Regions from separate parts of the Arthrobacter phoenicis genome, predicted to be linked through region 4. Evidence: riboswitches for the same ligand, from Rfam matches in the RefSeq annotation. Region 4 holds a riboswitch; each other region holds the start of a gene.
What was found. Region 4 has a riboswitch for cyclic di-AMP ahead of ABC337_RS04135 (NlpC/P60 family protein). Riboswitches for the same ligand answer to the same signal wherever they lie in the genome.
Positions count from the first base shown of each region.

Region 1 (7,675 bases), 870 kb from region 4:
AATCTCCGGCGCACACGCCGGGGACATCGTCATATCCCACGGCAACCACCCCGCCGGCGGGACCGCGGCCGGCCTGGCCCGCGCCCTCGATGCGATGAAGCAGCGCGGCGAGGTCTTCGTCCACCTCCCCCGGCCCGCAGCCGCCTGAGGCTCCCACCCCCGTCGCCCTATCGCCCACAGCGCAACCCTGTTGTTTCCGCATATCGGGACGTATCGTTAAGTATCGTTAGCGAACCCTTGGAGGAGAGCACCATGCGTAACTCATACCCGATGGGCGGCTTCGGCGCCCCCAGCTTTGATGGCATGTGGCAGGCCGTCGAGGACCTGCGTTCACGCTTCGAAAAGCGCACCGGCAGCCGCGCCGGCCGCGGCGAGGTCCGCTCGGCCGTACTGGCGCTCCTGGCGGAGCGGCCCATGCACGGCTACCAGATCATCCGCGAGATCGAGGAGCGCAGCAGCGGCAGCTGGAAGCCGAGCGCCGGCTCCGTCTACCCGACCCTGCAGCTGCTGGCCGACGAGGGCCTGATCCGCGCCGAGGAGTCCAACGGGCGGAAGATCTATTCCCTGACGGACGCCGGCCGCGACGAGGTCTCCGGCGGCACCTCGGCTCCCTGGGAGTCCGCCGACGCGGACCAGGCCCCCGGTTTCGGGGCACTGCCGAAGGCCGGCATCGAGCTGGCCCAGGCCGCATCCCAGGTGGGCCGCACCGGCACGCCGGAGCAGGTCAAGCAGGCCGTGGCCGTGCTGGACGAGGCGCGCCGCCGGCTGTACTCGATCCTGGCCCAGGACTGACGCGGGTGGCGGAGGCTGGCCGGGCCCGGGCGGACCCGGCGGCCGGGACCGGGAGCACCCGCGCCCGCTACCGGAGGATCCTGCGCTTCGCGGCCTGGCACCTCGCCGTGACCTGGTGGCACGAGCTGCTGCTCCCCCGCCTGGGCCTGCGACGGATCACCGAGCGCAGCCGGACCCGACGGATGATCCGCTTCGCCCGGCGCTTCCGCGCCCTAGCCGTGGAGCTGGGCGGCCTGATGATCAAAGTGGGCCAGTTCCTCTCCTCGCGCCTGGACGTCCTCCCGCCGGAGATCACCAAGGAACTCGAGGACCTCCAGGACGAGGTTCCCCCGGTCCCGTTCCCGGCCATCCGGGACCTGGCCGAGGCAGAACTGGGCACACCGCTGGAGAACATCTTCGCCGTCATCGAGGAGACGCCCATCGCCGCGGCGTCCCTCGGGCAGGCGCACCGCGCGACGCTGCTGCCCGCGGCGGCGGAGGATGCCGGCATGAGCGGCGTCGTGGTGAAGGTTCAGCGCCCCGGGATCGAGGCGATCGTCGACGTCGACCTGGCCGCCCTGCGCCGGGTGGGCGGCTGGCTGAGCCACTTCCGGCTGGTCTCGGACCGCGCGGACATGCCGTCCCTGGTGGAGGAGTTCGCCCAGACCAGCCTCGAGGAGGTCGACTACCTGCAGGAGGCGGCCAACTCCGAGCGGTTCGACGCCGACTTCGCCGGCGACGAGCGGGTGGCCGTCCCCCGCGTCGCCTGGGAACGGACCACCCGCCGGGTCCTGACCCTGGAAGACGTCACCGCCATCAAGATCACGGACACGGACGGCCTCCGGGCCGCGGGGATCGACCCCGTGGAGGTGGCTCCGGTCTTCGCATCGGTGATGTTCGACCAGCTCTTCACCACCGGGTTCTTCCATGCCGACCCGCACCCGGGGAACATCTTCGTCACCCCGACCCCCGGCGCCGGAGGGTTGCCCTGGCGGCTGACGTTCATCGATTTCGGCATGATGGGCGAGGTGCCCCCGGGCACCCGGAGCGGGCTGCGGAAGCTGCTCATCGCGGCGGCCGCGCGCGACGGCGGAGGCCTGGTCTCGGCGATCGGCGAGATCGGGGTGCTGCTGCCCACGGCGGATACCGCCGAACTGGAGCGGGCCATGTCCCGGCTGTTCACCCGCTTCGGCGGCATGGGCTTCGCCGAACTGCGCGAGGTGGACCCGCGGGAGTTCCTGGCCTTCGCCAACGAGTTCGGCGAACTGGTCCGCTCGCTGCCGTTTCAGGTCCCGGAGAATTTCCTGCTGATTATCCGGGCGATGTCGCTCACCTCCGGGGTGTGCAGTTCCCTCGACCCGCGCTTCAACCTCTGGGACTCGGTGGAGCCGTACGCGGCACGGCTGCTGCGCGAGGAGCGCGGAAACCTCCTGCAGGACGCCGGCCGCCAGGTCTTCGACGCCGCGGCGGTGGCCTTCCGCCTGCCGCAGCGCCTCGACCGCCTGGCGGCCCGCGCCGAGGAGGGTTCCCTGACCGTGGGCAACCCCCGGCTGGAGCGCCAGGTGGCCCGGCTGGACCGCACCGTGCGCCGCGCGGTGTCCGCCATTCTCTTCGCCGCCCTGCTGATCGCCGGCGCCATTCTCCGGCACGACGATCCGGCCCTCGCGACGGTACTCCTGGCCGTCTCCGTGCTGCCGCTGCTGCATTCGGCCTGGCCGGGACGCCGCGGCCCCTGAGCCGCGCCGTTGACTCGGTTCCGGCCGCACCTCAAGCCGCCACGCGGAGGCCGGTGACTGCCGTTACTTAATTGTGATTAACCGGCTCAATGCCGTACGGTCGACGGGTGGACCGTCAACGTTGGTCCCAATTCCGTGCGTCGCTGAGCTCTGCCGCGCCCGGGATCCGCTAGATATAAGGCAGAGGCGGGGGACCCAAGTGTCCCGGGTATGGCGTTGGCCTGCCCTCGGGGTGAAGCCGTGATTTCCCACGGCCGGATGACCTCATCCGAACCCGACAGCTAACTCCGCAGGCGTCGAGAGGTATACCTTCCATGTCTGCACCCCAGGATCAGACTTGCGCCCCCGCGCGCCGTCGTGACCAGACCGCCCCCTCCCCGCTCCGGCGCACCGCCCTTCGGCTGAAGTCCCCCCGCGCCCTGACCCTCGCCGCGGCGGCGGCCGTCGCCGTCGTGGGCCTCGGCTCACTCGGCCAGGCCACCCTGAACAGCCTGTCCCAGGCGCAGGCGTCGGAGGTCTCCCAGGCCGCCCCCGCCTCCGCCCCGGTCTCTCCGGCAGCAACCCCCGCCGCACCCGCCACCACCGCGGCCGCGGCCCCTTCCGCCCCTTCCCCCCCGGCAACGACGGCGGCCCCCGCACCGGTGCAGGCCGCTCCCCCGGCAGCCGCCCCCGCGCCCGCCGCCGTACAGGCCGCCCCGGCACCGGCCCTGGCCATAGCCTCCACGGGCGGCCCGGCACCCCTGGGCGTCCCCGGCAACTGGACCCTGGCGTTCAACGACGACTTCAACGGCACCGGCCTGGATACCAACAAGTGGGCCGCCTGCTGGTTCGCCCCCGGCTGCGGAACCATGAACAAGGTCAGCACCAGCCCCGCCAACGTCTCCGTCAGCAACGGGAACCTGGTCCTCAACCTGGCCTCGGCCTCCTCCGGTGCGCTGGTCTCCTCCAACCCCCGCGGCGGCGCCGGCACCGGCTACCAGTTCACCACCGGCTACGTCGAGGCCCGGATCAAGTTCCCCGGCAACGCCAACGGCCTCTACAACTGGCCCGCCTTCTGGTCCACCGGCCAGTCCTGGCCCGCCACCGGCGAGAACGACATCGCCGAGGTCCTCAAGGCCAAGATGACGGTCAACTACCACTCCACCAGCGGCGCCCAGAACCAGGGCGGCGTCGGCGGCAACTGGGCCAATGAGTACCACACCTTCGGCCTGCACCGGATGGCCGGCTCCTCGGACGTCTACTTCGACGGCGTCAAGGTCAAGTCCTACCCGACCAACGACGGCAACGCCCCGCAGTACCTGGTCCTGAACGTCGGAGCCTCCTCCACGAACCCGGCCTACGGCCCGGCGTCTCAGGTCCTGGTGGATTACGTCCGCGCCTGGCAGTAACCGGGACGTACACTGGCTCCCATAACGCCGCGTCAACCACGGAGGAGCCAGCATGTGCCGACTGTTCGGGCTCCACGCCGGCGCCCGAACGGTCCGCGCCACCTTTTGGCTGCTGGACGCGCCGGACAGCCTGTCCGTCCAGAGCCGGCGCGAGCCGGACGGGGCGGGCATCGGCACCTTCGATGAGCTCGGAGAGCCGCACGTGGCCAAGCAGCCGCTCGCGGCGTGGGAGGACCACGCCTTCGCCCGGGAGGCCAGGACCCTGCGGAGCACCACGTTCCTCGCGCACGTCCGCTACGCCAGCACGGGGGCCCACACCGTGGCCAACACCCACCCGTTCGAGCAGGACGGGCGGCTGTTCGCGCACAACGGCGCCTTCGGCGGCCTGGACCGGCTGGACGCCCGGCTCGCCGCGCTGGGGGTCGCGGACCTGGTCCGGGGGCAGACGGACAGCGAACGCCTCTTCGCCCTGATCACCGCCGAGACCCGGCGGGCGGACGGCGACGTCGGCGCCGGGATCACCCGGGCGGTGGCCTGGGCCGCGGCGGAGCTGCCGGTGCTCAGCCTGAACCTGATCATCACCACGGCCACGGAGCTGTGGGCGCTGCGGTACCCGGAGACCCACGAACTGCACATGCTGGAGCGTGATCCCGGGCGCATCCACGGCCCCGCCGCGCCGCTGGAGGCCCGCAGCCACCGCATCCACGCACGCAGCGAGGACCTTGCCGCCGGGCCGCAGGTGCTGATCGCCACCGAACCGATGGACCACGATCCCGGCTGGCGGGCGCTGGCCCCCGGTGAGCTGCTGCGCGTGGGACCGGACCTGGCGGTCAGGTCCACGTTTCCGTTCCCGGACGGGCCCCGGCACCGGCTCGACCTCTCGGATCTCAGCCCCGAGGCTGCCGCCGCGCAGCGTCCCTAGCCCGCCCCGTCTCTCACCAGCCCCGTCTCAACCAGCCTGGCGCCTAGCTGCGCTCCGCCACCGCGGAATCCGCGGCGTCACCGGCGTGGGCCTGCTCGGCGGGTTTCCGGCCCGTGGCGGGCATCGCGACGACGGCGATCACCGTCAGCACCGCGCCCACCAGTACGGCCAGGAACACCGCGCCGGAGGCGGTGACGACGGTCCCGGGATTCGTGTCCCCGCCCGGGGTCCCGGCGTAGATGGCGTTCGCGACGGCGCCGAAGACCGCCACGCCGATCGAGCTGCCGATCGAGCGGGCGAACAGGTTCGTGCCGGTCACCACGCCGCGTTCGTTCCATTCCACGCTGGACTGGGCGGCGATCAGCGTGGGCGTGGCGACGAGGCCCAGGCCCAGCCCCACGATGAAGCAGCTGGCCGCGACCAGGAGCACACTCGGCGAGGAGGCGGTCAGCGCCAGCACCGCGGTCCCCACCACGGTGATGCTGATGCCGATCAGCGCGGTGGTCCGGAAGCCCAGGCGCAGGTAGAAGCGGCCGGACTGGGAGGCGCTGATCGGCCAGCCGATGGTCAGGGCCGCCAGGGCGAGTCCGGCCAGGATCGGTGACGTGGCGATGGATCCCTCGAGGAAGGTCGGCACGTAGGAGGTCAGGCCCAGCATGACGGCGCCGACGCCGAAGGAGACCAGCGCCGTCGTCGCCAGCAGCCGGCGGGAAACCACCCACGGCGGCAGGACGGGCTCGGCCGCGCGGCGTTCCACCAGCACGAAGACGGCCAGCAGGACCGCGCCGCCCGCGAAGACGCCGATGCTGGGGGCGGAGTTCCACGCCCAGGCCTGGCCGCCTTCGAGAGCGCCGAGGATCAGCAGGGTCAGCGCCGCCGTGAGCAGCGCGGAGCCGAGGTAGTCCACGGTGTGGCCCTGGCGTTTGACGTCCTCCCGGAAGGAGCGCAGCAGCATCCAGCCGGCCAGCAGGCAGAGCGGGATGTTGACCAGGAAGATGCCCCGCCAAATGCCGAGGGTGGAGAACACGCCGCCCAGGGTGGGGCCGACCACGGAGGAGATGGCCCAGACGCTGGCGAGGTAGCCCTGCACCTTGGCCCGTTCGGTCAGGGTGTAGATGTCGCCGGCGATGGTGATGGCCATCGGCTGGACGGCGCCCGCGCCGAGGCCCTGCAGCACCCGGAAGGCGATCAGTGCGGGCATGCTCCACGCGATGCCGCAGAGGATGGATCCGAGCAGGAACAGGCCGATGCCGATCAGGATGATGGGTTTGCGGCCCACCACGTCGGAGAGTTTCGCGTAAACCGGCACGGAGACGGCCTGGGCCAGCAGGTAGGCGGAGAACAGCCACGGGAAGGACGAGAAGCCGCCCACGTCGCGCACGATCGAGGGCACGGCGGTGGCCACGATCGTCGAATCGATCGCCACCAGGCCGGTCGAGAGCATCAGGGCAATAAGGATCGGTCCCCGGGTGGAGCGGAAGCCGACTCCGTCGCTTGTTGTCGTCACTGGTTTCGTTCCCGTCGTCGTCCACGCCGTACGGCGCCCGGAACCGCGCGGTTCCGAGGTCATAACTCCGGCGGGACGGGAATTAGTCCCGCGGACGCCGGGTAAAGACCAGGTGGGTGACGCCCGACGGCGAGGGCGTCGCCTCGATCTCGAAGCGCTGCTCAAGATCTTCCAGCCCGTCCCAGAGCCGCTCCCCGCGGCCGAGGAGGATCGGCACCAGGACCAGGTGCAGGTGGTCGATCAGGTCGGCGGCGAGGAACTGACGCACCGTGGCGACCCCGCCGCCGATCCTGACGTCCTTGCCGCCGGCGAGCTCCCGGGCCCGTTCAAGCGCCTCGGCGGGGCCGGCGTCGAGGAAGTGGAACGTGGTCCCGCCCTCCATCTCCAGCACGGGCCGGGGGTGGTGGGTGAGGACGACGACGGGCGTGTGGAAGACCGGGTTGTCTCCCCACCAACCCTTCCAGTCCTCGTCCTGCCAGGGTCCGCGCTGCGGTCCGAACTTGTTGCGGCCCATGATTTCGGCGCCGATGCCGGGCGCCCAGGTGCCGGCGAACGCCTCGTCCACGCCGAAGGATGGTTCGCCGTCGCCGGGCAGGCCCATGGCGCGGAAGGTGCGGGTGCCGAACGCCCACTGCATCAGACGGGTGCCGGCGTGGCCGAAGGGCGCGTCGAGACTTTGGCCCTCGCCGGTGCCGTAGCCGTCCAGGGAGATAGAGAAGTTGTGAACGCGGACGAGGGACATGTGAGCTCCTTGGCGGGTGGCCGGGTTTCCGTGCCCACTCTAGGAGCGGCGGGCGGCCCGCTCAAGGGCTTCGGTACTGCGGTCTCGGCCGGCGGCGGCCGCGGTGCGGTCCGGTGCGCTGCCGTTGCCGGGCTCTCAGCCCTGGGCGGCGTAGGCCGTGGCCCGGGCCTGGACGTTGCGCATGTAGGCGTCGGACTGGTTATAGGCGTAGATGGCGTCGGTCCAGCCGCGCGGGGTGGTGAGGTCCCTGCCGCGCCCGCAGAGGTAGTCGGCGGCGCTGAGGGCGGCGTCGTCGATGTTGAAGGGGTCGGCGACGCCGTCGCCGTTGCCGTCCCGTCCCGCCAGCCGCCAGGTGGAGGGGATGAACTGCATGGGTCCGACGGCGTGGTCCCAGTGCGGGTCGCCGTCGAGCGCCCCGCCGTCGGTGTCCGGGATCGCGGCGAACCCGTCGCCGTTGAGGCTGGGCCCCACGATCGGGCCGCTGACCTGGCCGGCCGCGTTGAGGCTGCCGCCGCCGTAGCTGCCGTGCGCCGTTTCGACGAAGCCGATCGCCGCGATGGTGTTCCAGCCGATGCCGCAGCCGGGGGTGGTGGCGTTCGCGGTGACCGC
Region 1 covers NZ_JBDFMK010000001.1:56,889-64,563, forward strand. The annotation lists gene ABC337_RS00265 (polysaccharide deacetylase family protein) at 1-148, shown strand, start outside; gene ABC337_RS00270 (PadR family transcriptional regulator) at 253-792, shown strand; gene ABC337_RS00275 (ABC1 kinase family protein) at 798-2,507, shown strand; cyclic di-AMP (ydaO/yuaA leader) riboswitch at 2,665-2,815, shown strand; gene ABC337_RS00280 (glycoside hydrolase family 16 protein) at 2,822-3,895, shown strand; gene ABC337_RS00285 (class II glutamine amidotransferase) at 3,948-4,817, shown strand; gene ABC337_RS00290 (MFS transporter) at 4,861-6,261, opposite strand; gene ABC337_RS00295 (dihydrofolate reductase family protein) at 6,407-7,066, opposite strand; gene ABC337_RS00300 (lytic transglycosylase domain-containing protein) at 7,202-7,675, opposite strand, start outside.
Region 1: it holds a riboswitch for cyclic di-AMP, as region 4 does, so the genes downstream of both, ABC337_RS00280 (glycoside hydrolase family 16 protein) here and ABC337_RS04135 (NlpC/P60 family protein) in region 4, are expected to answer to the same signal.

Region 2 (7,675 bases), 2.5 Mb from region 4:
GCCTGCCTAACCCGGAGCGAACGGCCGCGCGCCGCCGCCCGGTGGTAACGCCAGACCAGGGCGCCGACGGCGGTGGCGGCGAGCGCCGCGCCGAGGGGAGACAGCAGGCCGGTCAGCGCCTCGGTCCGGTCGAACGCGAGCCGCAGCAGCACGAACAGCACCGTCCCGGCACCCCCGAGCGCCAGCAGCCCGGCGGCGAGGACGCCCGCCAGCAGCAGGGCCACGTCGGCGAAGCCGCGCCTGAGCTTGCGGGCTCCGCCGCGGAACCAGTGCCACCACCACACCAGCGCTCCCCCGGCGGCCCACACCGTGTTCCCCAGGACGGCCCGCCACCACGGGTCCGCGGCGCCGGTCAGTTCCATCGAGCCGCGCAGGGCGACGTCGAACAGCCCGGAGAGGGCCGCCACCCCCGCGCCCGCCCCGATCGCCAGCCCCGCCGTCGTTCCGATGACCCCCGGTACCTGCGCGAGCGCCAGCGGCCCTTTGGCCGGGTGCCGCCACATCCATCGGTGCCACACCCACACCAGGAACCAGACGATCCCCACAGCGAGGGGCGGGCGCCACTGCGGCTGGGGCTCCGTGACCAGCGACGACGCCGCGGCCAGGAGGGAGGTGGTGGAGATCAGCAGCGACAGCGTATAGAGGGCGCTCACATAGAGACCCCACGACGCCGCCGCACGTTCGTCATCTGCGCCCAGGCGGCCCCACACCAGCCACCAGAGCAACGCAGCCAGCGGCCCGCTCACGAGTGCGAACGCCAGGGACAGCGCCAGCCCGGCGACCCCCTCGCCGGCCAGGACCTGCCCGGCGGTCAGTGCGCGTTCAAGCAGGCCGCCGGCCCCGTTGGCGGCGATCACCACCAGGGCCGCCAGCAGCACGTACACCACCAGCCGGCGTACCTTGGCCTGGGCGGTACCTCCGGCGGGAACCCGGACCGGCGTCGTGGTCATTTGACCGGTGTCCCGCCGGTGCAGGCCTGCAGGCTGTAGGGAAGGTCGTCGATGGACCAGCCCGTGCCGGAGCGCACCAACACGAACACCCCGTCCTCCGTAAATTCGGACGGACCGAAGGGACCCTCCCCGGCGGTATGGACGATGGAGACCCGCACGGTGGCGGTGGGCCCCCGTTCGGTGTAGCCCACTAGCACCACCCGGGCGGCCTGGACCGTCCCGAAGTAGCCCGTGCACCGGTTCTTGGCGGTCTCGGTCAGGTAGCCCTGCGCCGCCGCCAGGTCGCCCTCCACCACGGCCTTGCTGTATTGCTGGACCACGCCGGCGGGAGTGCCCGGGTCCAGCGGACGCAGCTGCCCGCGCAGCAGAACGGCCACCAGGGCCGCGACGATCAGCAGCACGACGGCCGCGGCGATGCCCACGAGGACCCGGCCCGGCTTCGGCTGGCTCATGCCGACAGTATGCAAGGACCACCCGCACCGGTCATGGTGTCTTTGGACCCTTTCAGACGGGCCGGTCCGCCGTGAGTCTGGGACAACACTCCCTCTGCAGATGGTGGGACCGATGGGGACCTTTACCGCCGCCAGGTTTGCCACGTTCCTGGCGCTCGCCGCCGTCGCCGTAGCGCTCGTCCTGGGACCTCCCGCGACCGGAGCGGCGGCGGCACCGATTGCGGCGATCGCCACGGGCACCACCACCGCCGTAGTCCGCACCGGCACCACGCCTACCGACGTCGTCGTCGTGGACCGGGCAGGCGTCCTGGACCTCGCCACGCTCCTGCCGGCGGTCCGGGGAATCGAGTTCTACCAGCCCACCAAGGTCGCGGTGTACACCTACAACGGCACCGCCTCGGACAACCTGAACGAGGAGGTGCTGCGCTACGCCCGGGCGGAACACCCGGACTGGATCAGCCCCGACGGACAGAAGTGGGCGGACGGGCTGTTCATCTTCGCGCTCGACCCGGTGGGCCGCCACGTCGGCACCTACATGGGTGAGGACCGGAAGGTCTCCCCCGGAGCGCGGACGGACATCCAGGACGCCTCCAAGGACCTGCTCCGCGACGCGCAGTGGACGGACGGGACCATCGCCGGGATCCGCCGTGGCGCGGAACTGATCAACCAGCCCTGGTACCGCAGCACCGCGTTCCTCGTCACGGCGTGGATCGGCGCGGGACTCGCCGCCGCCGGGGCCGCCGCCTGGCTCCTGGTCCGCTGGCGCACCCGGGTGGGGTGCCGCCGGGAGACCGCAAAGGGCGACGCCGCCTACGCCCGGGTGAGCATGGACCTGCCGGTCACCGAACTCAACGCCGGCACCATCCCCGCCTCCTCCCGCTACGGCGGCACGGTCCTGGAGAAGCACCGCAGTTTCCTCAGCCGGTACGACGCCGCGACGGCGCTCTCCACCCGGGTCCACGCCCTCACCCGACGGCAGCAGGGGAAACGCTCGTCCCTGGCGCTGGCCCGGCAGTTCGCGGACGCCGCCGCGGAACTGGACGCCCTGGATGACGTCATCTCGGACGCGAACGCGCTGCTGAACCGGAGCCCGCTCTGGCCCACCGCCTGGGACCGCCAACTCGCGCCCTTCAGGCGGGATCTGGCCGGCATCGAGGACCTCCTCCGCAAGAGCCACGGTGCGGGCGACTCGGCCACCGCCGCCGCGCTACGGTCCTTCCGCGACCGCAGCCAAAGCGACATGGAGGGCTGGACCGCGGACCTCGCGGGCGGCGCCCTCGGCCCAGAGGACGCGCTGGACAGGCTCCGGGACGCCCGCACGGAACTGACCGAACTGTTGAACCGGCACGCGGAGACCGTGATCGAAGGATTCGCCCGCACCGAACGGGAGGCGCGGCTGATGCGCCGGGAGATGGAGGAGGCACGGTCCGGCAGCGGCGGCAGGAAGCGGCCCGGCTACGAGCCCAGCATCCTCGGCACGGTCTACCCGTCCGCCTATTTCTTCTCGGTTCCCGCGTTCTCCTCCGGCTTCACCACCGGCGTGACCAGTATCAATTCGGCCCGGGGCGGGACCACGGGGTACGGCGTCGGCGGGGGCAGCTTTTCGGGCTCCGGCAGCTCGTCCGGCTTCTAGGAAAACCGTATCGACAACCCCTGCTCAAGCGAGGATCGTAGGCGTTGTCCGTAGTTTCCGTTCCAAACCGAAAGAGGCAGAGCAATGCCTGCTGTCGCTGTTTCCCAGTTGCAGGTGAAGTCCCACAACACACCGGACGAGAAGCGCCGCCCGGACAAGACCGAGGTGGATATCGTCACCCTCGACGACTACACGATCGGCCGTTTCACGTTCCAGCCCGGCTGGCGCTGGTCCGACTGCATCAAGCCGGTGGTCCACACCGAGATGTGCCAGCTCAGCCACGTCGGCTTCTGCGTCTCCGGCAGGCTCACCGTCGAGACCACCGACGGCAACCGGGTGGAGATCGCCGGCGGCCACTCCTACACCATCCCGCCGGGGCACGACGCGTGGGTCGAGGGCGGGGACGCGTTCGTGGGGATTGAATTCGTCAGTGCCGCGGGCTTTGCGAAGCCCGGCGGATAGGACGGATCCTTGCGGAAAATCATCCTGTCCTTCCAGGTCTCCCTCGACGGCTTCATGGAGGGCCCGCACGCGGACATCAGCTGGCACCGGGTGGATGCCGAACTGCATGAGCACTTCAACGACCAGCTGCGCACCATGGGCGCGTTCCTGGACGGCCGGGTCACCTATGAGCTGATGGCCGGGTACTGGCCGACGGCGGACCAGGACCCTGACTGCCCTCCCGCCGTCGCGGACTTCGCCGCCATCTGGCGGGAGATGCCCAAGTACGTCTACTCCCGCACGCTGCCGGAGGCCGGCTGGAACACCACGGTGGTGCGCGAGGTCGACGCCGGGCAGGTGCGGGCGCTCAAGGCCGCCCCCGGCGGCGACCTGGCCCTCGGCGGGGCGGAGCTGGCCGACTCCTTCCGCCGGCTCGGGCTGATCGACGAGTTCTGGATCTACGTCCACCCGGTGCTGGTGGGCCGCGGAACGCCGCTGTTCAAGGCCGCAGACTCCCCCACCGGCCTGACGCTGCTTGAGAGCCGGGCGTTCGGCAACGGCGTGGTCCTCCTGCGGTACGCGGCCGACAACGACGCGGCAGACAGCGTAACCGCAGACGACGAAACCTCAGACAACGAAACCGGCGCCCGGCAGCCGTGAGGGCTGCCGGACGCCGGTCCGGTACTGCTGAACGCGCGGGTTAGGCTCCGGCGCGGACGAAGGTCACGCTGCCGGTGGCGGTCAGCCAGGACAGCGGGTGCACGATCGTCTGGTTGGAGCCGTTCATGCCGCCGCTGATCGCCTGGCCGTTGCCGGCGTAGATGGCGACGTGGCCGGACTGGACGATCATGTCGCCCGGCTGCGGGTCGGAGACGACCTTGCCGTAGTTGAGGAACTGCTGCGGGCCGAGGTCGCCCACCGGGATGCCTGCGGCGCCGAGCGCCTTCTCCACCATCGCGGTGCAGTCCTGCGTGATGCCGATTTGGCTGTACGCGGCGGAAAGCATGGCGGCGTTGACGCCACCGGCGGGGGGCGGCGGCCGGAGCCGGCGCCGGGGCTGCGGCCTGGACGGTCACCTTCGCCACCGGGGCGGCCGGGGCCTGGGCCACGGGGGCCTTGGCCACCGCGGGCGCGGCGGCAGGGGCCGGAGCCGGAGCCGGGGCCTCGACGACGGGCGCCGGGGTGGTGGCGACGGCCGGGCGGTCGAAGCTGATCTGAACGGCAGAGTCGGCGGTCACCGGGGCGGAAACCTTGCCGGCGACGTCGGCGTGCGAGACGGGTGCGGATTCCCGTTCGGCGGGGACGTTGCCGGCGGCGTTGGCCGCCATGCCGCTGGTCAGGACCAGGCCGGAGGCGGCGAGGACGACGGCAGCCTGCCGGCCCACGGTGCCGGTCGCCGCGGCGAAGGCGGCACCCCGACCGGTGGTTGCGGTGGTGCCGGGGCGCGCGTCAGTAGAGCGTGAAGTCATAATGTACCTCTCCCAAAGCCTGCGAGGTGAGCTGTCGGATTCGGATGGGAGACACCCGGCCGCGGGTCCGTCTGGGCGGACACTGCGCGGCTTCACCCCAAGACCCGCCCGTGGGCAGGTCGCGATTGGTTTCCCCGTCTCTGCCAGCTGGTTGCGAGGATGCCCTGGACCGCGGCAGAGTTAGGCAATCGGTCCGGGGGCGCCCGTCTCGGAAACCAACGGGCACCTCTCCACGGTAACGGCCATCCTCCCGAATGTCACATTAAGGTAACGGCGGAGGCGTCCCGGCGGGGCTACGATGATCCCACCATGTCCCGAGCGGAGGGTCCGATGAATCTCCATTGTGTCGCGATCTGCCAGCTGAGCGATCAGCCGCAGGAAGACTTCGACGTGAACACCGAGCTGCTGGTTCTCGAGGGGAAGGAGATCCACGTCGCCACCTGGGACGCCGAGCCGCGCGACGGCGGTTTCGACCTGCACGTACTAAACGACAGGGTGGACGCGCTGGGCTTCATGGTGGTGACGGACTGGGAGTTCCTGGACGGCAAGGCCTACGCCGTCGTCGAGCGCCGGCCCGCCTGAGACCCGCCGCTTCGCGCGGCCACCATCCCTAGGTTTCGCCGCCCGCTTCCCGTTCGACGCGCTCGACGGCGGCCCTCACGATCTCCGCCGCCCCGCCGTCGGGGCCGCCATACGCAGTGCCGTTGGCCAGGGCCGCACGGCGCCGGAACCGCGCCCAGTCCCCCTCGCGCTTGCGGAGTTCCCGCAGCGGAGCCAGCAGGGCAGCGCGGCGCAGCCAGGGGTCGGGGTCGCGGAGCCACCGGTCCAGGACGGCCTCGGCGCGGGACCGGGCCTGCCCGTCGAGCCCGACGATGAGCGGCCCCACGACGTCAACCGCCAGCGGGTCCGCGAGGTCGGGCAGGTGCGCGCCGCGGAGGAAGCCCTCGATCCGGGTCAGGTCCGAATTGTCCAGGTGCCGCAGGGCCGACTGCAGGAGCACGACGGCGGCCAGGCGGCGCTCGAACACGGGCACGGCCCACAGTTCCGAACTGAGCGCGGTGAGACCGTCCCGGTCCAGCTCCCGATGCCGGCGGAGCGCGTCCCGGACGGTGCCCCGGACCGCGCCAACGGAGGCACCGTAAATCGAGAGCCCGAGCCCGAAGCGGTCCTGATCGGCCTCGGCGCGCTGCCAGGAACTCTCGCGCTGCAGGGTCGCGTCTATGAAGTCACCGGCCTCGCTCACCGTCCCATTCTTCCGCACCGGCCGTGAGCCCGCGTCCGGCTAGTGGTCCGGGCTGCGGTACTCCATCAGGACGGTGTCCCGCCACTGCCCGGCGAGCGGCCCGTAGGACATCAGGCCGATCCGGCGCCGGGTGCCCACCACGGTGAATCCCAGGCGTTCGTGCAGGGCCAGGGAGGCGGTGTTCTCCGGGAAGACGGTCGACTGGATGGTCCAGATGCCGGCCTCTTCGCAGCGGCCGATGAGCGACGCGAGGAGCCGCCCACCGTGGCCGCGGCCCCGGGCGGCGGCGGCGAGGTAGAGCGAGTGTTCCACCACGCCGCGGTAGACGGGACGGGTGGACACCGGGGAGACGGCGGCCCAGCCGAGCACGGCGCCGTCGTCCTCCAGCACCAGACGGACGTTCGGGAGGCGTCCGGCGTCGAAGCTCTCCCAGGACGGCGGCTCCGCCTCGAAGGTCGCGTGGCCGGTGGCGATGCCCTCGGCCCAGATATCCCGGACGGCGGGCCAGTCGGCGGGTGTCAGGTCCCTGATCCGGAGGGCCGCCCCGGCGCTCATCCGGCGTCCGCTTCGCCGCTGCGCCCGTGCAGCAATCCCGTGGGAAAACCGAGGAGGACCGGCTCCGGTGCGGTGCAGCAGCCGCCTCCTGCCCCGGCTGGCGCCGGAGTCCCGGCTGCGGCGGGCGTATCGCAGCTGCTGCCGATGTCCGTGGAGCAAACTCCGGTCTCCGGCAGCTCCAGGTGGACGGTGTCCGCCGCCTCCAGGTCACCTGCCAGCGCGGCGGCCACGGAACGCACCTGCTCGTAGCCGGTGGCGAGCAGGAAGGTCGGGGCGCGGCCATAGGACTTCATGCCCACGATGTAGAAGTCTTCCTCCGGGTGCGCCAGCATCCGCGCCCCGTGCGGTTCCACGGTGCCGCAGGAGTGAAACTCCGGGTCGATCAGCGGCGCGAGCTGCCGCGGCGCCTCCACGCCCGGGTCGAGGTCCAGCCGGAGCTCGCGCAGAATCTCAATGTCGGGCCGGAATCCGGTGGCGGGGACGACGACGTCGGCTGTCAGCGTGCGTCCGTCGGTGGCGGTGAGTGTGACCATGGTGCCGTCGGCGGAGATGGCGGCGGTCCCGAACCGGGTGTGCAACTGCACGGTCCCGTCCTTGACGAGCCCACGGAGCCGGCTGCCGAGCAGGCCCCGGGCGGCGAGTCCGTCGGCGTCGCCGCCGCCATAAACCTTGGCCGCGGAGGCGCCGCGGACGGCCCAGAGGATCCGGGTGCCGGGCTCTTGGGCCGCCAGGTCGGCAAGATTGATCAGGGTGTTGGCGGCGGAGTGTCCGGCCCCGACCACGACGGCGGTGCGGCCCGCGAAGGTTTCACGGTCGCGGCCCAGCACGTCCGGCAGCGGCGCGGAGATCCGGGCAGAGGCGGCCCCCTCGCCGCGGGCCGGCAGGCCGGAGGTACCCAGCGGATTGCGGGTACTCCATGTGCCGGAGGCATC
Region 2 covers NZ_JBDFMK010000001.1:3,392,545-3,400,219, reverse strand. The annotation lists gene ABC337_RS16120 (DUF5671 domain-containing protein) at 1-950, opposite strand, end outside; gene ABC337_RS16115 (LpqB family beta-propeller domain-containing protein) at 947-1,402, opposite strand; gene ABC337_RS16110 (DUF5129 domain-containing protein) at 1,515-3,035, shown strand; gene ABC337_RS16105 (cupin domain-containing protein) at 3,120-3,497, shown strand; gene ABC337_RS16100 (dihydrofolate reductase family protein) at 3,507-4,136, shown strand; partial or broken gene ABC337_RS16095 (NlpC/P60 family protein) at 4,177-4,945, opposite strand; cyclic di-AMP (ydaO/yuaA leader) riboswitch at 4,948-5,142, opposite strand; gene ABC337_RS16090 (hypothetical protein) at 5,276-5,527, shown strand; gene ABC337_RS16085 (DNA alkylation repair protein) at 5,556-6,188, opposite strand; gene ABC337_RS16080 (GNAT family N-acetyltransferase) at 6,228-6,743, opposite strand; gene ABC337_RS16075 (FAD-dependent oxidoreductase) at 6,740-7,675, opposite strand, start outside.
Region 2: it holds a riboswitch for cyclic di-AMP, as region 4 does, so the genes downstream of both, ABC337_RS16095 (NlpC/P60 family protein) here and ABC337_RS04135 (NlpC/P60 family protein) in region 4, are expected to answer to the same signal.

Region 3 (7,675 bases), 240 kb from region 4:
GTCTTCGGGGACCTGACGCCCGCGGTGAGTCGTCGGATCGTGGAGGTGGAGGCCTGGATCCGGGAGGACCTTGGCGACTTCCGGGCCTTCAGCCTCGACGCGCCGGCCTCCCGGCGGAAGAGGATCGACGCGCTCCGGGCCTCGACGACGGCCACCGCCGAACGGTAAGCGGGACCAGGGGACGCCGGGATTAGGGGAGGAAACAGGGGGGAGGGATCAGGCGCCGCGGTGCTCCGCGAAGAAGTCCCGCAGCAGGTCCCCGCACTCCCGCTCGCGCACCCCGCCGTAGACCTCCACCCAGTGGTTCAGCCGGCGCTCGCGGAGGATGTCGAACACGGACCCCGCGGCGCCCGCCTTCTCATCCCAGGCGCCGAACACCACGCGGGGAATGCGGGCCAGCACCACCGCGCCGGCGCACATCGCACACGGCTCCAGCGTCACCACCAGGGTGCAGTCCGCCAACCGCCAGCCGTCGTCGCGCGCCCCCTCGGAGGCACGGCGCTCGCGGAGCCGTGCGGCGGCTTCCCGGATGGCCACCATCTCGGCGTGCGCCGTCGGGTCCCCGAGAGCCTCCCGCTCGTTCCGGCCGGTGCCCAGCACCGTCCCGTCCGGGCCGATCACCACGGCCCCAATCGGCACGTCCGCGGTGGCGAGGGCCTGCCGCGCCTCGATCAGGGCGAGGCCCATCCACTCGGCATGGCGGGGCTCGGGCGATGTCATGGCTCAATGGTAGTTTCGATCCTAAGCAAGCTGTGCACCGTGGGTGCACCGGACGTCGGGAGAACGCAGTGAGCACCAGGACTGAGAGCTGGCTGATGCGGCGCTGGGGCAGATGGGTGGTGCCCTACGCCGCGCTGTGGATCACTATGCTGCTGGGCGGCATCGCCGTGGTGGCGCTGGCCCTGACCAGCGCCGAGGTCTACGACAACGTGGTGGACGACGCCGGCCTGGCCAACCTGGACAAGCCCACGCTCGCCGCCATGGAACGGCTCCGCAACCCCGGCTTGGATGCGTTCGTCACAGGGTTTACCAACATCGGCGGCGGCATCGGCATGCCCATCCTGGCCAGCATCCTCACCGCGCTGTTGATCTGGCGGACCCGGACCTGGCGCCCGCTGATCCTCATCGGCGGGGCGGCAGCCGTCTCCGTCACCGCCACCTCCCTGGGCAAGAAGCTCATCGGCCGCACCCGGCCCGACTTCGCCGACGCCGTCCCGCCCTACGAGACCTCGCCGTCGTTCCCCAGCGGCCACACCCTGAACACCACCGTAGTCATCTCACTCGTGGTGTACCTCACCTGCCTGCAGGTCCATCGCACCATCGCCCGGGTGGGATTGATCACGGCCGGGGCTCTCTTCATCATCGCGATGGGCATGAGCCGGGTGTTCCTGGGCCATCACTGGATGACCGACGTGATCTTCGGCTGGGCGCTGGGCCTGGGCTGGGTGGGCATCGTGATCCTGGCGCACCGGCTGTTCCACGTGATCAGACACCGGGAACGGACCGGCCCGGCACCCACCTTCGACAATGACCAGCACCTGCGGGAGAGGGCGCCGGACGGGCACCACGACGCCGGAACCGCGCCTGCTCGCAGGGTGGCGGACGACGCCGGGACCCCCGGCGGGCGGGGGCGGTCCGAAGCGTCCGGATGATAGTTTTGACCCATGCGCACTCTCGTTGTCGACCACCCGCTGGTGGCCCATAAGCTCACCGTTCTGCGGGACAAGAACACCCCGTCACCCGTCTTCCGCCAGCTCACCGAAGAGCTGGTCACGCTGCTGGCGTACGAGGCCACCCGCGACGTGCGCACCGAACCGGTCACCATCGAGACCCCGGTCAGCACCACCATCGGTACGGCCTTCACCAAGCCCACCCCGCTGGTGGTCCCGATCCTCCGCGCCGGCCTCGGCATGCTCGAGGGGATGACCAAGCTGGTCCCCACCGCGGAGGTCGGCTTCCTGGGCATGGCCCGCGACGAGGAAACCCTGGACATCATCACCTACGCCGAGCGGCTCCCCGAGGACCTGACCGACCGTCAGATCTTCGTCCTGGACCCGATGCTGGCCACCGGCGGCACCCTGCGCGAGGCGATCAAGTTCCTCTTCAAGCGCGGCGCCTCCGACGTCACCTGCATCTGCCTGCTGGCCGCCCCCGAGGGCCTGGCCAAGCTGGAGGAAGAGCTCTCCGATGCCAACGTCACGATCGTTCTGGCCTCGATCGACGAGAAGCTCAACGAGAAGTCCTACATCGTCCCCGGCCTGGGCGACGCCGGCGACCGGCTCTACGGCATCGCCGGGTAGCGCCCTTACGCATCCTTTCGAGGACTCGCCCGGGCTACCCGGGACACAGCAAAGGCACCGGATCTGAGAAGATCGGTGCCTTTGCTGTGTCTGCGCGACGTGGCTGCAGCTTCTAGCGGCTTAGTACCAGTTGTTCGCGTAGTGGAAGTTCAGGGCGCCGCAGGGGGAGCCGTACCGTTCCTGCACGTACTGCAGGCCCCAGTTGATCTGGGTGCGGTAGTTGGTCATGTAGTCCGCGCCGGCGCTGGCCATCTTCTCGGCCGGGAGGGACTGGACTACGCCGTACGCACCGCTGGAGGGGTTGGTGGCCGTGGTCTTCCAGTCCGACTCGCGGGTCCAGAGCTTCATCAGGCACTGCATCTCGCTCGGGGCCCAGCCGTGGGCCGGCAGCTGCGAGGCGGCGTAGGCCTGGGCGCCGGCGGGATCGTCGACGGCCACCGGCTGCGGGGCCGGGGCGGGTGCCGCGGCGGGGGCCGGAGCGGCCGGTGCGGGAGCCGGGGTGGACGGAGCGGGGGTGGACGCGGCCGGAGCCGGAGTCTCGGGGGTGACCTTGGAGGCCTGGGCTTCGACGCTGGCCGGCGCCGTGGCCGGGGTGTAGTTGCCGAGCCGTTCCAGATCGGAGAGCTGCAGGCTCGGGGCCTGGGTTGCGGTCGCGGCCGGGGCGGTGGTGCCGGTGGCCTGGCCCGCGGCGCCGGCGCCCAGCAGCACGGCAGCCGCGGTCAGCGCGACGGCGGTGAGCTTGCCCTTGGAGCCAAAGGTGGTGCGGCCTCGGGTGGCCGAGCCCTGGGCCGGGTCGGCGCGGTGGCGCGCGACGTCGGCCGAGGAGGTGCGTTTAGCGCCTTTTAGGCGCACGGGTGCCTTGTGTTCAGTCATGTTCGCCTCTCAACGCCTACGGAGTTAGCTGTCGGGTTCGGATGAGAAATCCGGCCGCTCGGATCATCAACGAGTCGGCTTAACCCCAAGGGGTGCATGGATGCAGGTGCCCGGGAACTCTGGGTTCCCCGTCTCTGCCTCAATCCATGGAATCCGGGAAGCGGCAGAGTTTGGCGTCAGACCCGGATATGCGGCCAGATCGATGGCCGCACCATAAAAACGGTACCGGACTTTCTCTCGCATGTCACATTTAGGTAACGCCGCGGTGTGGCTGGTTGCCGATTCGCGGTGGCCGGGGTCCGGTTTTCGGGCCGTTTCGACGGTTCCCTGCACGCTCGACGCCTGGACCCTGTGTGTCAGGCTGTTGTGTGACAGGTTTCCTGTCGTTCACGGTCGGGCGTTCGGGGCGGGGAAAGGTCCGTAATGGATTTTGTGATCCCTTCGCGTGTGTCTAACCGGAGCCACTTCACTCTCGCGCAGAAACACGCGATTCTCGAGGAGTACGACAAGTGCCTTGAACGCGGTTCCAGGACCGCGTTCAGCAGGGCGGTCGGCATCACCGATGGAACTCTTCGGCTCTGGGTCCGGCAGCGTGAGGCCGGGGAGTTGAGGTCCAATGCCGCGCCAGGAAGTGAGGACCAGCGCTTGAATGCCGGAGATAAGCAACAGCTCAAACGGGTCTTGAGAGAGAACGAGATCCTTAAAGCCAAACTGGCCCGGTCCGAGGCCGCGGTGGACATTCTGGGAAAAGCTTCCGCGCTCTTGGACGCGATGGCCAGGAGCGCGGCGGCAACGGACCCGCACCTTCCGGACCCGGACCCGGGCCGGCCCGAATGGTTGATCCCAAAGTCTGGAAAGGAATCGCCCTGACCTTTGCCGGGCACCTGGTCTCGGCCGGCTGGTCAGCGGTGAGGACCTGCGCCCTGCTCGGTCTTCACCGCACCACCTGGTACCGGCATCTGAACCCCGCTCCTCCCGCCGGAGTCACCCTCCCGCATAAGGGCCGGGCCTACCCGAACCGGATCAGCACGGCTGAGGCTAAGGAATTCATGGAACGGCTCAACTCCGAGGACTACGGGAACCTCTCGGTCACCCAGGCCTACTACCGGATGCTCGATTCCGGGCGCTGTTCCTTCTCGATCGCCTCAGCCCACCGGATCGTGGCCGCGCACGGGCAAAACGGGGACCGCCGGGTTCAACGCGGCGGCACCGGCTCCCGGCAACGGGTCAAACCTGTCCTGAACGCGGACGCCCCGAACCAGCTCTGGAGCTGGGACATCACGATGCTCCACGGGCCCGGGAGACACACCTACCGGCTCTACACCATCATGGATGTCTACTCCCGCAAGGTCGTCGGGCACCGGGTTGAACACACCGAAACAGCCGCCCTCGCCGCCGCCCTGATCCGGGACGCCGTCACCGGAAACCACCACAGCCCCACGGTCCTGCACGCCGATAACGGGGCCCCGATGCGGGCCGGCACAACCCTGGACCTGGCCCGGGCACTGGGCATCGAGCTCTCCTACTCCCGGCCCCGGGTCTCCGATGACAACCCGTACTCGGAGTCCCTGTTCAAGACCGTCAAATATGACCTCGACTTCCCCCGCCGGTTCCAGGACCTGGACCACGCCCGGGACCACATGGCCGCGTTCTTCACCGACTACAACACCAACCACCGCCACAGCGGACTGAACTACTACACCCCCGACACCGTCCACCACGGCCGGATCGAGCAGGCACGCAGCCAACGCCAAGCCACCCTCGACGCCTCCTACAACCGCAACCCGCACCGATACCACCGCAAACCCACCGCACCCGGAGCCCCACCCCCAGCCGGCATCAACCACAAACAAACCACCCAGCTGTCACAAACAGCTTGATACATACCGTGGAGACGTCTAAGCGGCAGGGAGCCGTCGAAACGGGGAGCGTCCGGCCCGGTTACTTCGCCAGCAGGTACACCGTGGTGCCGCCGATGCTCTGGGCGGGGTAGGTGGACGCCACCCACTCGGCGATCCTGGCGGCGTCGTCCGATCCGCTCTCGCCCTGCATGGTGCGTCCGGCGATGAAGTAGTGGATCCGGCCGTCGGCGACGTACTGCTGGAACTGCTCGAGCGTGGGTGCGGGGTCGGTGCCGTTGAACCCGCCCACGGCCATCACGGGCAGCTGCGTGGCGAGCTGATAACCCGCGGCGTTGTTGGACCCGACGACGGCGGCCGCCCAGGTGTAGCGGCCGGCGTCCGTTTCGAGGGCATTCACCAGGTCCGACGACGGCGTGGTCGCGCCGAGCAACCCGCCCATGCCGCCGCCCTGGCCGCGGCCGGTGCCAGTTGTTCCAGTCCCGTTGGTTCGTCCGAAAGGCGTGCCCTGCGCGTTGCCCATGGCTCCTCCGGTGCCGCCGAACATGGCCGGCAGGCCCGCCCTGCCACCCACGGCGGGCCCGGCGCTGACGATCGAGCCGGAATGGGCCGTCGAGGCGGTGGACAGCGAGTACGCCAGGGGACCGGCAAGGGCCGCGACGACGGCGAGTCCCGCCGTCGTTCGTGCCAGCTGCCCCGCCGTCGGTCCGGCCGGGAACAGCGGGCTGATGGTGCCGCCCGCGGACGCCCCCGCGAAGTCCCGGACGGCCGGAACCATCACGCCGACGGCGGCGGCCAGCGCCGCGATCAGCACCAGCCAGCGCAGCCACGGGACGAACGCGGGCGTGCGGCCCAGCAACTCGAAGGCCATGAACCCGGCCGCTGCCACCGCCGCGGCGAGCGTCCCGGCGGCCACGGGCTGATCCCGCCGCTGCCACAACAACACCGACCCCAGGCCGGCCAGCCCGGCGACGCCCGGCGCCAGCGCCACCATGTAATAGGGGTGGATGATCCCGGCCATCAGGCTGAACGTCAGCCCGGTGACCAGCACCCAGCCGCCCCAGACCACCACGGAGGCGCGGACCGCGTCGGTCCGTGGGGCGCGCCGGCCGAGCCACAGCAGGCCGGCGGCCAGCAGCAGCACCGACGGCAGCAGCCACGCGATCTGCCCGCCGAACTCGCTGTTGAAGAGCCGGAATAGGCCGGGGGTGCCCCAGCCGTTGCCGCCGCCGACGCTGCCGGTCTCGTCCCCGCTGAGCCGGCCCAGCCCGTTGTAACCCAGGGTCAATTCCAGGATCGAGTTGCCCTGCGAGCCGCCGATGTAGGGCCGGTCCGCCGCCGGGGTGAGCTCGACGGCGGCCAGCCACCAGCCGGCCGCCGCCACCATCGCCGCGCCCGTCGCCAGCAGGTGCAGCACCCGCCGGCCCACTCCTGCCGGTCCGGCGAGCAGGTAGGCCGCGGCGAAGCCAGGGACCACCAGCAGCACCTGCAGCTGCTTGGTCAGGAAGCCGAAGCCCAGCAGCGCCCCGGCCAGCAGCAGCCAGCGCACCCGGCCGTCCTGGATGGCCCGCAGCACCGCGTAGGCGGCCGCGGTCATCAGCAGGACCAGCAGGGCGTCCGGGTTGTTGAAGCGGAACATCAGCACCGCCACCGGGGTCAGGGCCATCACCGCACCCGCGATCAGGCCGGCGCGGTGCGCCAGCCGGGCGTCCGCCGTCGCGGGTGCCGCGGCCCGGCGGACGGCCAGATAGACCAGCCACACCGTTGCGACGCCCATCAACGCCTCGGGGACCAGGACGCTCCAGGAGCTCAGGCCGAAGATCCGCACGGACAGGCCCATGATCCAGAGCGATGCCGGCGGCTTGTCCACCGTGATGGCGTTCGCCGCGTCGGAGGATCCGAAGAACCAGGCCGTCCAGTCCTGGGACCCGGCCTGCGCCGCCGCGGAATAGAAGGCGTTCGCCCACCCCGATACGCCGAGGTTCCAGAGGTAGAGCAGCGCGGTCCCGGCCAGCAGGACGGCCAGTTCCGCCCGGTGCGCTAGGGCCTGGCGCCGGGGGACGGCAGCTTGGTGCGGGAGTCCCGGGGCCTGCGGCCCGCGGTTCTGTCGGCGGGCGCCGCGCCAGTGTGACGGGCGCTGGCCGGAGCCGGAGCCGGAGCCGGCAGCGTCGGGGGCGGGGACTGCGCCGGGCCCGGGTCGGGCGGGGGAGGCGACGGCGGACGCGGTGCTGGTGAGGTCGGTAGAGGCACTCATGGCTTAGCCCGCCAGCTTGTAGACGGTGGTGGATCCGACGGTCTGTGCCGGGTAGTTGGCGGCGACCCAGGCCGCGACCTCGGAGTTTCCGCCCCGGCCGCCGCCCATTCCGCCCATGCCGCCGCCGGCGATGAAGTAGCCGATCTCGCCGCGGTCCACCATGGCCTGGAACTGGGCCAGGGTGGGGTACGGGTCCCCGCCGTTCCATCCGCCGAGGGCAATGACGTTGGTCCCGGTGGCGAGCTCCAGGTCCGCCGCGGAGGTGGCGCCGGAGACGATCCCGGACCACTTCGCCGTCGAGGTCTTCAACAGCGCGACCAACTCCGTGGAAGCGGCACTGCCTTCCGGACCGCCGGCGCCGCCCGCGGTGAGGCCGCCCGCATTCCGGG
Region 3 covers NZ_JBDFMK010000001.1:1,168,407-1,176,081, reverse strand. The annotation lists gene ABC337_RS05375 (DNA glycosylase AlkZ-like family protein) at 1-168, shown strand, start outside; gene ABC337_RS05370 (nucleoside deaminase) at 217-720, opposite strand; gene ABC337_RS05365 (phosphatase PAP2 family protein) at 789-1,652, shown strand; gene upp (uracil phosphoribosyltransferase) at 1,665-2,300, shown strand; gene ABC337_RS05355 (aggregation-promoting factor C-terminal-like domain-containing protein) at 2,421-3,173, opposite strand; cyclic di-AMP (ydaO/yuaA leader) riboswitch at 3,172-3,354, opposite strand; gene ABC337_RS05350 (transposase) at 3,621-4,043, shown strand; gene ABC337_RS05345 (IS3 family transposase) at 4,007-5,053, shown strand; gene ABC337_RS05340 (ArnT family glycosyltransferase) at 5,115-7,286, opposite strand; gene ABC337_RS05335 (glycosyltransferase family 39 protein) at 7,290-7,675, opposite strand, start outside.
Region 3: it holds a riboswitch for cyclic di-AMP, as region 4 does, so the genes downstream of both, ABC337_RS05355 (aggregation-promoting factor C-terminal-like domain-containing protein) here and ABC337_RS04135 (NlpC/P60 family protein) in region 4, are expected to answer to the same signal.

Region 4 (7,675 bases):
CCACCGCCGCCGTCGCCGTAGCCGAAGGGCAGCAGGGACATGGTGCCGCGGCCGTGGTCCCGGTAGTTGCGCTCGGCGTGGGCCAGTTCGCGGCCGCTGATCTCGGAGCTGTAGCTGTCCACCGGCGGGAAGTGCGTGAAGAGGCGGGTGCCGTCGATTCCCTCCCACTCGAAGGTGTGGTGCGGCATCCGGTTGACCTGGTTCCAAGAGATCTTCTGGGTCAGGAACCAGCGGCTGCCGGCGGCCTTGACGATCTGCGGCAGCGCGCCGGAGTAGCCGAAGGTGTCCGGCAGCCATGCCTCGCGACATTCGACGTCGAACTCGGCCAGGAAGAAGCTCTTGCCCTCGAGGAACTGCCGCGCCATGGCCTCGCCGCCGGGCATATTGCTGTCCGCCTCGACCCACATCCCGCCGACGGGGACGAACTGGCCGGCGCGGACCTTGTCCCGGATCCGTTCGAACAATTCCGGGTAGAACTCCTTCATCCAGGCCAGCTGCTGTGCGGAGGAGCAGGAGAAGACGAAGTCGGGGTCCTCGTCCATCAGCGCCACCACGTTGGAGAAGGTCCGGGCGCACTTGCGGATCGTCTCCCGGACCGGCCAGAGCCACGCCGAATCGATGTGCGCGTGGCCGGTGGCCAGGAGCTGGTGGGCCGATGCGTAGGCCGGGCGGGACAGCACCTCGGCGAGCTCCGCGCGCCCGGCGGCGGCCGTGCCGGCCACGTCGTCCGGGTCCATGGTGTCCAGCATCCGCTCCAGGGCGCGGAGGATCTCATGGCGGCGGGGCAGCTCCATGGGCAGTTCGTGCATCAGCCCCCGCAGCGTCCAGATGTCCTGGTGCAGTTCCCAGACGCACTGGTCCAGTTCGGCGATCACGATCCGGCCCAGCCGGTAGCGGGGCTCGGTGCCAGCGGTGGCCTTGTCCCCCAACGGCGTGGCGGCAAAGGTCCAGCCCTGTGAGAGGTCGGGGTTCGCGGCCGCCTCGACGTAGAAGTCGACGGTCATGCCGCTGCCGAGGAGTTTCAGCGGAATGTACTGGTTCCGCGGCGAGATGGCCTTGATGACAGTGCCGTCCGGCCGCCAGGCGGTGCCCTCGCACTGGAAGCCCGGCAGGTCCGCGCTAAACCCCAGGTCCACGAGGACCTCGACGGCGGTGTCCGGCGCGCTGCCCCAGGTCTCGGGCACCTCGCCCTGAAGCCGCAGCCAGGTGGTGGACCACGGGCCGCCCCAGGGTGCCCCGGGGTCCTGCGGGGTGAAGTCCTGCTGCAGGGCCTCAAGGGCCGGTACGGGTTCTCCGGGCGCGGTCCAGCTGCTCAGGCGCAGCGGGACGGTGCGGGGATAGATGGCCGGAACGATGCGTTCGCGGACGAAGCGGTCCAGCCGGACTTCCGTGAGACGGCGGTCGTCGTGCACAGTGAACCTCTTTTTGCTCTGGTGCGGAGGAACCGGGCGCAGGCCTGAATCCAGTCGTTGGATTAATCTACGGTGCCACGAGGGCTTAGGCCAGCCGTCCGGTTTAGCTGAGGGCGGCCGGCACGCCGATCCGCTCGTGGCCGGCGTAGACGTTCAGGCTGGTACCCCGGCTGAAGCCGGCCAGTGTCATCCCGCTGGCTTCGGCGAGTTCCACGGCCAGGCTGCTGGGCGCGCTGACGGCGGACAGGACGGGAATCCCGGCAAGCGAGGCCTTCTGCACGAGTTCGAAGGAGGCACGGCCGGAGACCTGCAGGACGGTGCCGCGCAGGGGCAGCAGCCCCTCCCGGAGCGCCCAGCCCACCACCTTGTCGACGGCGTTGTGGCGGCCCACGTCCTCGCGCAGGCAGAGGAGCTCGGCGCCGCCGTCGTCGGAGATGCGGAACAGCCCCGCGGCGTGCACGCCGCCGGTGGCGTCGAAAACCGCTTGGGCTTCGCGCAGCCGGTCCGGGAGCGCGGCCAGCGTCTCGACGGGCACTGCCACCGGGTCGCCCGCGGGGCTGAAGTGCGAGGACTTCTCGACGGCCTCGATCGAATCGGTGCCGCAGATCCCGCAGGAGCTTGAGGTGAAGAAGTTCCGTCCGGTGTCGGGGCGGGCGACGTCGGGCCGGAGCTGGGCTTCCACCACGTTGAAGGTCTGCACGCCGTCTTCGTCCTCGCCGGCGCAGAAGCGCAGCGAGACAAGCTGGTCGGCGGACCAGATGATCCCCTCGGAGACCAGGAAGCCGGCCACCAGGTCGAAGTCGTTGCCCGGGGTGCGCATGGTCACGGAGAAGGACGTGCTGCCCAGCCGTACCTCCAGTGGTTCCTCCACCGCCAGGACGTCCTCGCGGTACCGGACCGGGAACTCACGCGCCTGCGGCGATCCGTCCAGGACAAACTTGTGCACTTTGCGGCGTTGCGTCACGCGGCCCATTCGGTACTCCTCATCAGCGGTGCGGTGGGGCGGCCCGGCCTGCGGCCGGTTCCCGCCTCTGGATCCATTCTGAACTCGGCACTGGTGCCAGCCAAGCCGGCACCCGTGGGGCCAGCCAAGCGGGCGCCAGCCACGCCGGGCTCAGGCCGGCCGGTGTCAGCCAAGCAGGGCGCTCCAGTCGACCGGACCGTTGCCGGCCGGTTTCTTCGGGGTGCGTCGAGCGGCGGGTTTCGGTGCAGGCTTGCCTGCGTCGGGCTCCGGCAGCGGCCGCCCCCAGGGCAGCGCGAACGCCGGGACCGGTTCGCCCAGCTGCGCACCGTGCGGCGGGACCACCAGGACCCCGTCGGCGGCGGCGAGTCCGCGCATCATGCCGGGGCCGGTGTGCTGGGCCGGGGAGGCCATGCCGTAGACCATGCGGAAGGGCATCAGCCGGGTACGGCCGGGATCGGCGTCGATCATCGTGCCGCACGGGACCTCCGTGACGGGCGGCGGGGGCCGGTGGCCCAGTGCCGCCAGGAGTGGTCCGCCGATGGTGGAGAGCGCCATCATGGCGGCGAGCGGGTTGCCGGGCAGGCCGATGATGAAGCGTCCGTCGGGTAGTTCGGCGAGGACGGCCGGGTGCCCGGGACGCATCGCGATTCCGTCGATCAGCAGCCTGCCGCCCAGCTGCTCGACGGTGCGGCGCAGGTGGTCGGTCCCGGACCGGCCCGTCCCTCCGGTGGTGATGACGACGTCGGCGGGCGGGGTGTCTTCGTCGTCGCCCGCGGGTTCGGGGTCCTCCAGGGCGGCGAGCCATTCCCCGTCCCCGTCCCCGATCTTGATTTCGCCGGCGGGGACGCCGCCGAGCAGGTCGACGACGGCGGAGAGCTGCGGGCTGAAGGTGTCCCGGACCTCCCCCGGCTGGGGCACGCCGCTGGCGACCACCTCGGAACCGGTGAAAACCAGGCGGACCACCGGTTTGCCCAGCACGGGCAGGGTGTCGTGGCCGGCGAGGGCGGCGAGGGCCAGGTGGGCCGGGTTGAGCACGGTCTCTTTGGGGATCAGGACCTCGCCCTCGGCCGCTTCTTCGGCGGCTTTGCGGATGTGGTCGCCGTTGCGGGGCTCCCCCGGCTTCGCGCCACCGCCAAGCTTCAGCACCGGCAGCTGGTCCTCATCGAGGCCGATCCTGCCGCTCTCGCTGCGGAGGACGGCCTTCGCACCGGGCGGGATCAGCCCGCCCGTGACGATGGGACTGGCCTGGTGAGGGGCGAGGCGCTGCCCGGGTTCGGCCAGGATCCAGGGGCCGCTGCCGTTCACCGCCCAGCCGTCCATGGCCGAGGACGCATAGTGCGGCATGTCGTGGAGGGCCGTGACGTCGGCGGAGAGGGTGCGTCCCAGGGCTCGGCGCAGGGGCACCGGGGCCGGCGGGATGGGGGTGGCGCAGTCGAACGAGAGCTCCCGGGCTTCCTGCCACGTGTGGGCCAGGTGCCGGTGCGCGGCGGGCTCGGTCCCGGCGTCGTCGGCGTCGGCGCGGGGTGGCTCGGACGTCATTCCCCGGGGGCCTCGGCGGCGTATTCCTTGGCCAGTTTCCGCGCGACGCCCATGGCGGCCCGCATGGAAACCTCGTCGGTGGCCTGGCCGGTGCCGGAGGCCAGCCCGGCGGCGAAACCTGCGATGAAGGTGGTCAGCGGTGCGGCTGGGCGGACCACGGAATGCGCGGCAACGCCGGCGAGTCCCAGTACCTCGTTGATGTCGATGTCGACGCCGTCGAGCTCAAGGGCCTGGAGCAGTGCGCGGCACCAGTCCTCGAGGGTTTCGTCCTGGCTCTTCACGGTGGGCCTTTCATGTCGTGTGCGGGCGGCCGCTTCCGTTCCCGGCAACGCCGGGACGCGCGACCCCCAGGGCCTGGGCGTCCGCCCAGGTGTCGACGTCGTCGGTGGACCCGGGCGGCACGGGAACCGTCCGCAGGTCCAGACTAGCAAGCAGGCCGAACAACGATCCGCCCACCAGCGTGCCGCGCCGTGCCGCGTCCGCCACCGATCGTTGTAGCGCGGTCGTGTCATAAAGGCCGGCCAGCGGCTGGATCCGGCCGTCCGCCGAAACGGCGACGCTGCCGTCCGAGCCGGGCTGCGCCCTGGCACGGTCGGCGAAGAGTGCGGGGACGGCGTCGGCGACCAGCGGCATGTCGCAGGCCAGGACCAGCGTCAGCGGCGCCTGGCTCCCGCCGGCCGCTCCCCCGCGAGCGAGGGCCTCGAGCCCGGCAGCAAGGGCCGCCGCGGGTCCGGCGAAGGGCGGGTCTTCACGGCACAGGAGGATTCCGTCCGGGAGTCTGCCGGTTTCCGGTCCCACGACGGCGACGCCGCGTGCACCGGCTGCCGCGAGCAACGACCGCTCCAGCAGGGTGTCCCCGCGGAAGCGGAGGGCGGCCTTGGGGGTTCCGCCCAGCCGGGAGGACCTGCCCCCGGCGAGAATGACGGCGTTGAATTCCACCCGCCCAGCCTAGCGGCCTGCGGGCGGCCGGCGGTGCTAGTGCGCGGATTCGGGCAGCAGGAACGGGTCCCACGCGGGGGTGGGCTTCTCCAGCTCCTTGATCTGCCAGATCGTGCCCTTCGGCGGACCGGGGGTGAACCCGAGCTTCCAGCCCATCTCGGCCGGGGTGTGGTCGCCCTTGACGTTGTTGCAGCGCAGGCAGGCGGCCACCAGATTCTCCCAGGAGTCGGCCCCTCCCCGGGACTTCGGCTGGACGTGGTCGATGGTGTGGGCCGGTTTAGCGCAGTAGGCGCACCGGTGGCCGTCCCGGCGGAGCACACCCCGGCGGCTGACCGCAGTCACGGTGTTGTAGCGGGGGCGGATGTAGCGGTTAAGCAGGATGACGCTCGGCCGGCCGAGGATATCCTGCGGCCCCACCACCGGGTCGTCCCCCTCGGCCACGACACTGGCCTTGCCCGTCAGCACGAGCACCAGCGCCCGGCGGAAGGTCACAACCGCCAGCGGTTCATATCCAGCATTCAGAACGAGTGTGCGCATCCGCATCCCTCTTCACGGCCGCACCCGCCAGTGGCACGAGGGCCGGCTGCCCTCTGCATGGTCAGGCTAAGGATCGACACCACAAGAGTAAACACGGGTGGCCCGGATTACCGAATTTCGGGCCGCAGGGCATCCGTGGCGGATCCTGGGCCCGCGTGCCAGCGGTGCTTCCTGCACCGCTGGCACGCGGTTAACAGAGAAGGACCCCAGCCGGTGGCAGGGGTCCTTCTCGAAGCTTCGCGGGAAGCGGGGGTCTTAGCCGCCGACGCGGATGAAGACCGGGCCGGAACCGACGTTGACACTGTAGAGGGCGGTGGTGCCGCCGTTCCAGCCGCCGTGGACGGCCATGCCGTTGCCGACGTAAACGGCGATGTGGGCCATGCCCATGCCGCCGTTCTGGTAGTACGCGAGGTCACCCGGCTGCGCTTCGGCGGCGCTGACGGTGCGGCCCAGGGACAGGTAACCTGCCGGCCAGCCGTGGTAGCGGATGCCGACGGCGGCCAGGGCGTTGGTGGCCAGCATGGTGCAGTCCTGGGACACGCCGATCTGGGCGTAAGCGGCGGCGGCGATCGAGGCGCCCATGCCGCTGGTGGCGGCCGGAGCCTTGGTGGCGACGGACGCGTTGACCGCGGTGCCGGCGGCCGGGGTGGCTGCGGCGGTGTTGGCGGTCGTGGTGTCAGCTTCCTGAACCTTGACGACGGGCTTCGGGGCCTCGACGACGGGGGCGGCCGCGGTGGTCACAGCAGGCTTCTCGTAGGAGATGGCGATGCTGGAGGCCGCCGAGATGGTGGCCGGAGCGGTGGACTGAACCTCGGTGGCGGAAGCAGAGGTGGATTCGCGCTGAACGTTGGTCTCGGCGGCGTTGGCCGCGATACCGCTGGTCAGGACCAGGCCGGAGGCAGCAGCGATAACCGCAGCCTGGCGACCCATGCCACCGGCGTTGTCGCCGACGGCCTTGGCAATGACAGCCAGCGAGTTGGTCTTGGTGACCTCCGCGCGGTGGCGTGCAATGGTTGCACGAGTAGTCATTTAGTTCTCTCTTTCGTGATCCTTTGTGTCCGCGCTCTTGAACAGGCGGGACTAAGGACGCTCCGGCATCTTGGGGGTACGCCGGATCGCCCCGAAACGGGTTTCTTTAGCGAAGGGTGTACTGCGAAGACGCGCCAAAAGCAGGAACTGCATTGCGTGAACCATCCCGGGCGCCGGCAAGGGCAACGCGGTGCATGGTCATCAGCGGGCTCGACTGAGCCTCGCCAGCGCGAAAACGCGCAGCATTGTGGCGTGAAGACACGAAAGTAGCCTCTCCCAATGCCTACGAGGTGAGCTGTCGGATTCGGATGGGAGTCACCCGGCCGCTCCGCTTCCTGGGAAGCTTTGCGACTTAACCCCTAGGTCTTCTTGCGAAGACCAAAATTGGTTCCCCCGCCCCTGCCAGACGATGTCATGCGAACGGACCTTGAGCGGTGGCAGAGTTAGGCAATCCACTCAAGAGCGCCAACTTCGGTGAAGTTGGCGTGCTTCATACGGTACAACAGTTCGGACTCAATGTCACATTCAGATCACGGCGTGTCACGGAAGTGTGAGCATTGCGGTGGGCTCTTTTAGAGCCAGCCCAGCGGATCAACGACGTCCCCGTTGACCATCACCTCGAAGTGGAGGTGGCAGCCGGTGGAGGCACCGGTTGTTCCGCTCATCGCAATCACATCGCCACGGGAGACCTTTTGGCCGACGTGGACGCTGGATGACGACAAGTGGTTATACGTGGTCTCCAGGCCATTGCCATGGTCGACCACAATCCGGTTGCCGCCCCCGTAGGGGTGCCAGCCGGAGAAAGTTACGGTGCCGCTCGCGGCGGCATGGACGGCTGTGCCGCACTGCGCGGCGTAATCCTGGCCGCGGTGGAATTCGCCGACCGCGCCGGTGATGGGGCTGACCCGGTAGCCGAAGGGCGACGCCGTGATCATGGTGTCCAGCGGGGCGCCGAGCGTCCCCGCGGATGCGGCGCGGGTGATGGAGCCAACGGACTGCGCGCTGAGCAGCTGCTTGAGCTTCCCGTCCGGGTCACCCTTGGTGGTGACGGCGGTGCGGTTGAAGTCGATCTGGGCGGCGGCGGCCTTGACCTCGGGCTGGGCCGCGGCGGAGACGGACCCCGCGGTGGGGGCGTCGACGGCCAGCGCGGGGCCGGTCACCGGGACGGCCACGGTGAGTGCGATGCCGGCGGCGGCCAGGGTCATTCCGGCCTTCTGGCCCATTCCGGTAACGGCGGCGAAGTCCGCGACCTGGC
Region 4 covers NZ_JBDFMK010000001.1:931,178-938,852, forward strand. The annotation lists gene ABC337_RS04105 (alpha-mannosidase) at 1-1,412, opposite strand, end outside; gene fdhD (formate dehydrogenase accessory sulfurtransferase FdhD) at 1,516-2,385, opposite strand; gene ABC337_RS04115 (molybdopterin molybdotransferase MoeA) at 2,542-3,915, opposite strand; gene ABC337_RS04120 (DUF6457 domain-containing protein) at 3,912-4,196, opposite strand; gene mobA (molybdenum cofactor guanylyltransferase) at 4,207-4,854, opposite strand; gene ABC337_RS04130 (HNH endonuclease) at 4,891-5,391, opposite strand; gene ABC337_RS04135 (NlpC/P60 family protein) at 5,647-6,420, opposite strand; cyclic di-AMP (ydaO/yuaA leader) riboswitch at 6,687-6,845, opposite strand; gene ABC337_RS04140 (peptidoglycan DD-metalloendopeptidase family protein) at 6,993-7,675, opposite strand, start outside.